Linked DNA regions of Thermopolyspora flexuosa. The protein of the gene in region 2 interacts with the protein of the main gene of each other region in a pairwise test. Links are inferred from orthologs where the notes say so. Each region holds a gene or a part of one and is shown on either strand. Other genes may lie near its edges. The genes, in order: FHX40_RS11955 and rsfS.

Region 1 (3,231 bases), 1.5 Mb from region 2 along the record:
CCTGGTGCGCCGTACCGCCTTGGCGAAGGTCGCCGCGGCGATGGAGACCGAGCCGGGGGCGAGCCCGAACTGGGCCTCGATCGCCGAGTGGCTGGACGGGATGAGCCCGTACAGCCAGCGGGTGCCGGTGCGCGGCGGGATCGCGAACGGTGGCGCGTCGGAGTCGAGGCCGAACTGCTCGACCCGGCTCGCGGCGTGGAAGGCGCCGCACACGTACATGCAGCGCTCGGGGTCGGCGCCGGTGGCGGCGAGGTGCTCGCGGATCCGGGTCCACATGTACCGCTCGCGGTCCTCGTCGACCCGCAGCCGCTCGGTGTCGTCGGGCCGCAGCCGCCGGAACAGGCTGCCGATCATGATCATGACCTGGCGGTAGGTGGCGTAGTCGGCGCCGCTGAGCGGCTGCTCGACGTACTGGTCCCACCACTCCGACCAGTGCCGCACCCGGCCGTGCCGCAGCAGGTGCGCCTCGAGGTCGGCGAACCGGGGCCGCAGGTCGCCGATCTCCACGCCGACGGCGTCCCCGTGCAGCGCGGCCTCCTCGTCCGGTGCCTCCGCGCCGGGCCCGGCGGCGGGGCGTCGCGGCTCCCACTGGAAGACGTGGTCGGCGGACCGGTCGACGAGCACCAGCTCGACGCCGGGCGTCTCGAGCGCGTAGGCGATCGCCTGGTACTCGGCGGACGCCTCGGTGATCGGGGCGACCACGCTGAGCGGCGCCCACTCGGCCGGGAAGCCGTCGATCTCGGCGGCGAACGCCTGGAGCGCCACGGGCAGGCGGCAGTTGCGCAGCTCGTCGAGGAGCGGCCGCATGTCCTCGCACAGCTCCAGGTAGATGACCTCGGGCCGCTTCTCGCGCAGCCGGCGGGCCATCGCCAGGGCGGAGGCGGGCGAGTGGTGGCAGACCGGGAAGATCTCGAGCCGCTCGGCGAGGGCCCGGTCGACGTCGTCGACGATCCCGGTGAGGATCCCGGCGAGCGCGTCGGGCTCGCCGGTGAAGGCCTTGGCGGCGTCGAGGAGCTGGGCGCGCAGCGCGGCGAAGGCGCCGCCGCCGACCGGCCCGCCGCCGGGGCCGGTCGTCAGCGCGGTGTCCATGTCGGTGTCGATGTCGGTGTCCATGCGGGGCAGGTCCGTCTCCGGTGTCCGCGTGCGTGGTCAGGACAGGGTGGCGAGCGCCTGGCGGCCGCCCTCGAGGAACTCCTGCCACGGCCCGCCCTCCCGGCCGCGCGGCTCGACGACGCCGTGCCAGTACTTGTTGAGGATCGCCAGGTCCTCCGGGCTGCGCCGGGCGAGGCAGCCGACGAGCGACCCGGCGAGGGTCTCCGGCCGCAGGGTGCGGTCGCCGAAGAAGTGGCTGTGCAGGATCGCGTCCTCCAGCACGCCGATCTGCTCGGCGGTGGACAGCGACGACTCCAGCCGCTCCTCGTCGCTCTTCGCCGAGGCGGCCGCGGCGCGCAGGTCGGCGAAGCTCTGCAGCAGGATGTCGAGCAGGCTGGGCGGCACCTCGAGCTCGATGCGGTGCCGGCGCAGCAGCTCGGAGGTGCGGAACCGGACGATCTCCGCCTCGCTCCGCTTGTTCGCGACCACCGGGATGCGGACGAAGTTGAACCGCCGCTTCAGCGCCGAGGACAGGTCGTTGACGCCGCGGTCGCGGCTGTTGGCGGTGGCGATGATGGAGAAGCCGGGCTTGGCGAAGACGATGTTGTCCTCGTCGAGCTCGGGGATGGCGACGTACTTCTCCGACAGGATCGAGATCAGCGCGTCCTGCACGTCGCTGGTGGCCCGGGTGAGCTCCTCGAACCGGCCGATCACGCCCTGCTCCATCGCGGTCATGATCGGCGAGGGGATGAGCGCCTCGCGGGACTGGCCGCGGGCGATCACCATCGAGATGTTCCAGGAGTACTTGATGTGGTCCTCGGTGGTGCCGGCCGTGCCCTGCACCACGAGCGTGGAGTTGCGGCAGATCGCCGCGGCGAGCAGCTCGGCGAGCCAGCTCTTGCCGGTGCCCGGGTCGCCGATGAGCAGCAGCCCCCGGTCGGAGGCGAGGGTGACGATGCTGCGCTCGACGAAGGAGCGGTCGCCGAACCACTTCTGCGGGATCTCGCGGTCGAGCCCGTCGGACGGCTCGGAACCGAGGATGAACAGCCGCACCATGCGCGGGCTGAGCCGCCAGGAGAAGGGCTTGGGGCCGGTGTCGATCGACTCCAGGTAGTCGAGCTCGTCGGCGTACTTGATCTCGGCCGGCGCCCGCAGCATGTCAGACATATGGTGATCTCTCCTAACCGAGGCTGAGGAAGGTCTTGAGTTCGGCGACGAGCTTGCGGATGTGCCCGGAGATCACCGGGGTGCCCATCGCCTTGAGCCGGTCGCGGAACCAGGAGTCGACGCTCTGGTGGCCGGAGCTGTTGACCGAGCCGACCGGGATGAAGCGCACCCCGGAGCGGTGCACGGCCTCGAACTCGGCCATCAGCGCCCGATCGTCGTAGAAGTCGGAGATCCACACCATCGCGGTGTTCCGCGGGTCGGCGATCTTCTCGCGGGCGAGCCGCATCGCGACGGTGCCGTCGGTGCCGCCGCCGAGGTCGGTGCGCAGCAGCACCTCGAAGGGGTCGTTCACCCAGGGGGTGAGGTCGAGCGCCCGGGTGTCGTACGCGATCAGGTGCACGTCCACCTTGGGCAGCCCGGCGAAGATCGACGCGAGGATGGTGCAGTTGACCATCGCGTCGACCATGGAGCCCGACTGGTCCACCACCACGATCAGCCGCGCCGGCGTGGTACGGCGGGCGGTGTGGCGGAAGTAGAGCCGGTCGACGTACAGCCGCTGGTCCTCCGGGCTCCAGTTGACGAGGTTCTTCCAGATCGTGCGCCGCAGGTCGAGGTTGCGGAACACCCGCTTGGGCGGCACCGAGCGGTCGATCTGGCCGACGCTGGTCTTCTCCACCTGGGTGCGCAGCACCTCGGCCACCTCGTCCACGTACCGGCGGATGAGCGCCTTGGCGTTGGCGAGCGCGACGCCGGACAGGTTCGCCTTGTCCCGCAGCAGCTGCTCGACCAGGGTGATCGTGGGGGTGAGGCGGCGGGCGAGCTTCGGGTCGGCGAGCACCTCCCGCAGGTGCATGCGCCGGACCAGCTCGCCCTCGAGCCCGGCGAGCACCCCGCCGAGCTCGCCGCGCGCGGGGTGGCCGCGCAGCTCGCCCGGCGCGCAGCCGACCGCGCGCTCCAGCCAGCCGGCGTCCT
Region 2 (3,263 bases):
GCCCGACAGACGCTCGAGTACCTCACCGGCGCGTGGCACCAGAGCGCGTGTGGCGAGATCGACGATGTGGAATTCTTCCTCGATCCCTACTGCGACGTTGTAATCCATGCGGGAGAAATACCCGCATCCACCCGCACACTTCGGAGTTCGCGAAGTTATCGCAAAAAGGTATTCGACCGGACAATCCACCCGGCGACGTCCCGTGTTCACCCCGGCCCGTCGCGTGACGAAGGAGCGCCGACGGGCTTCCGCAGGCGCTACCGTCGCACACGCCGCTGCCACGCGGCCCGGCGGGCCACCAAGGGCACCTTCGCGTCCTGGCCCGACCGGCTCATGCGATCCTCCGCGCGGCTATCCGGCTCCGGGGCCGCCGGAGGCCGCACGACACCATCCGTGTGCGGGCAGGCCGGTCTCAAGCCGAGCGAACCACCCTCGGCCCAGCGACGGGCACAACCGACGAGAAATGAACAAGCCGGACCTCGTGGGCCACGGCACGCCGCCCAGGCACGGCAAGCGGTGCCCGGCACGCAGGGACCCTCGACCGTGCGGCGCGTTTCGCGGTTCCCGCGGCACCGGCGCGAAGGGACGTGCCGCCGCCCAACGACGTGGTTCCCCCTAGGAGCTTCGAGGACATGCGGCGGCCGGACCCCTGCGGAACCACGGGCCGAGAAGGCCCTGGGTGCCCCGGAGGACCGGGTCCCCGGTCAGGTTTCCTCGGTCTGGACCGCGATGTCGTCGCTGCGCACCGGCTCGGGCAGGGTGCCGGCGTTGTGCTCCATGAGCCGCCAGCCGGACCGGCCCTGCTCGACCACCGACCAGGAGCAGTTGCTCAACCCGCCGAGCGCGTGCCACAGCTCCTCGGGCAGCCCGAGCAGGTGGGCGAGGCCGAACCGGATCGCCGCGCCGTGCGAGACCACGACGAGCACCTGGTCCTCCTCGATCCGCTCGGCCCAGCGCCGGATCGCGTCGGCCACCCGCGTCGCGACCGCCGATGCGGGCTCGCCGTTCGGGATCGACCAGATCGCGTACTCGTGCGGCCAGCGCTCCTTGATCTCCTGGCTGGTGAGCCCTTCCCAGTCGCCTCCGGACCGCTCCCGCAGGTCCTTGTCGACGTTGATGTCAAGCCCGGTGAGCCGGGCGAGGTGCGCCGCGGTGTCGTACGCGCGCCGCAGGTCGGAGGAGACGATGAGGGACGGCTTCAGCGAGGCGAGCAGCGAGGCCGCCCGGGCGGCCTGCGCCACCCCGGTCTCGTCGAGCTCGATGTCGGTGTGCCCCTGGAAACGGTGTTCGACGTTCCACCTGGTCTGACCGTGCCGCCAGCAGACCACCCGCCGGCTCACGAGGCCGCTCCCCCGCGCGCCCGCTGTGCCGCGAGCTGCGCCACCGTCTCGGGGAGCGGGATGACCGGGCAGTCCTTCCACAGCCGCTCGAGGGCGTAGTAGGCGCGGTCCTCCTCGTGCTGCACGTGCACGACGACGTCGACGAAGTCGAGCAGCACCCAGCGGCCCTCGCGCTCACCCTCCCGGCGTACGGGCTTGGCGTCCGCCCTGACCCGCATCCGCTCCTCGATCTCGTCGACGATGGCGCGTACCTGCCGGTCGTTCGGCGCCGAGCAGAGCAGGAACGCGTCGGTGATGACGAGCTGTTCGCTGACGTCGTAGGCGATGATGTCGTCGGCCAGCTTGTCCGCCGCGGCCTCGGCGGCGACCCTCACCAGCTCGAGTGATCTCTGGGATGCGGCCACGATGCGGTTTCGTCCTCCTGGGTGAGCGAACCCCTGCGGGTGTCTACCCCTTCAGGGTGCCCACTGTCCCCCCGTTGGTACAACCCCGTTTGTCACCAGCGTAATCGGGATGAACAGCTACCCCTGCTTCCGCCGGTAGAGGTGACGCTTGTTGATGTACTGCACGATCCCGTCCGGCACCAGGTACCAGATCGGCTCACCTGCGGCGACGCGCTGGCGGCATTCGGACGAGGAGATGGCGAGGGCGGGGATCTCGATGAGGCTCACCTTGCCCTCCGGCAGCCCCGGATCCTTGAGCACGTGCCCCGGGCGGGTGCAGCCGACGAAGTGCGCGATCTTAAACATCTCCTCCGCGTTCCGCCAGCTAAGGATCTGGGCGAGCGCGTCGGCACCCGTGATGAAGTAAAGCTCCACGTCCGGCCCGTACAGCGCCGCGATGTCACGCAGCGTGTCCAGCGTGTAGGTCGGGCCCGGGCGGTCGATGTCCACCCGGCTCACCGAGAAGCGCGGGTTGGACGCCGTGGCGATCACCGTCATGAGGTAGCGGTCCTCCGGGTCCGACACCTCCCGGTCCGCCTTCTGCCAGGGTCTCCCGGTCGGCACGAACACCACCTCGTCGAGCTGGAAGTGGTGCTGGACCTCGCTCGCCGCGACCAGGTGCCCGTGGTGGATCGGGTCGAACGTCCCACCCATGATGCCGAGACGCCTGATCTCCGCCCCATTTCTCATGACTTTGACGATAACCCCCGGCGAACCGTGATCCGCAGCCACCCCCGGCCTCGCCGCCCGCCCTCCGGCACGGTACGGCCCGCCCGCGGCGGCCCCGCCGATCCCGCCTCCCGGCCACGCTGCGTGACCGTGCGCCGGGCCGGCATGCCCTCGCCAGGGTCGGCGTCCGGTTTCGGCGAGGTTTCCGCGAACCGCGCGGAGCCCCGAATGCGGACGTAGCATGCCGACCATGACGACCATTCCGGATCGCAGACGCGTCCCTCTCCCCGGCATCAGCTCCCGGGCCTATGAACATCCCGCCGATCGGTCGGCGCTGGTCGCGATGCGTTCGCTCAGCGGCTTCGACTCGGTGCTCAAGCAGCTCTCCGGCCTGGTGAGCGAGCGGCGGCTGCGCCTGATGCGGCTCGCCTCGGCGGTGCGCACGAGCGACACCCAGTTCCGGTCGCTGCACGAGATGGGGCGGGACGCCGCCTATATCCTCGACCTGCCGCGGATCCCGGAGATCTACGTCCAGCAGGATCCGTCGGTGAACGCGATGGCGATCGGGTTCGACGACCCGTTCATCGTGGTCACCACGGGCACGCTCGACCTCCTCGACGAGGAGGAGCTGCGCTTCGTCATCGGGCACGAGACCGCGCACATCCTCTCCGGGCACGCGGTCTACCGCACCATGCTGCTCATCCTCACCCGGCTCGCCACCCGGGTGGCGTGGATCCCGCTCGGTTACATCGGCCTGCGCGCCATCGTCGCCGGGCTCGAGGAGTGGTTCCGCAAGTCCGAGCTGTCGTGC

What was found.
Region 1: the proteins of rsfS (region 2) and FHX40_RS11955 interact in binary tests that used the Escherichia coli proteins (3 or more experiments, as listed by UniProt). The link is inferred for Thermopolyspora flexuosa from one-to-one orthologs.

What each region holds. Positions count from the first base shown.
Region 1 is NZ_VFPQ01000001.1:2,820,530-2,823,760, forward strand. What follows is about bases 205-3,121. They hold FHX40_RS11955 (ATP-binding protein), read right to left. Parts: upstream 2,260-3,121; coding sequence 1,150-2,259; downstream 205-1,149. Other genes in these bases: FHX40_RS11950 (DUF5682 family protein), read right to left, coding at 205-1,089; FHX40_RS11960 (VWA domain-containing protein), read right to left, coding at 2,273-3,121. Also shown: more of FHX40_RS11950, read right to left, coding at 1-204; more of FHX40_RS11960, read right to left, coding at 3,122-3,231.
Region 2 is NZ_VFPQ01000001.1:1,303,982-1,307,244, reverse strand. The notes cover bases 41-2,989. They hold rsfS (ribosome silencing factor), read right to left. Parts: upstream 1,745-2,989; coding sequence 1,337-1,744; downstream 41-1,336. Other genes in these bases: FHX40_RS05740 (M48 family metallopeptidase), read left to right, coding at 2,703-2,989; nadD (nicotinate-nucleotide adenylyltransferase), read right to left, coding at 1,862-2,473; FHX40_RS05755 (histidine phosphatase family protein), read right to left, coding at 705-1,340; FHX40_RS05760 (carboxylate-amine ligase), read right to left, coding at 41-108. In the rest of the region: more of FHX40_RS05760, read right to left, coding at 1-40; more of FHX40_RS05740, read left to right, coding at 2,990-3,263. UniProt on the Escherichia coli protein: Functions as a ribosomal silencing factor. Interacts with ribosomal protein uL14 (rplN), blocking formation of intersubunit bridge B8.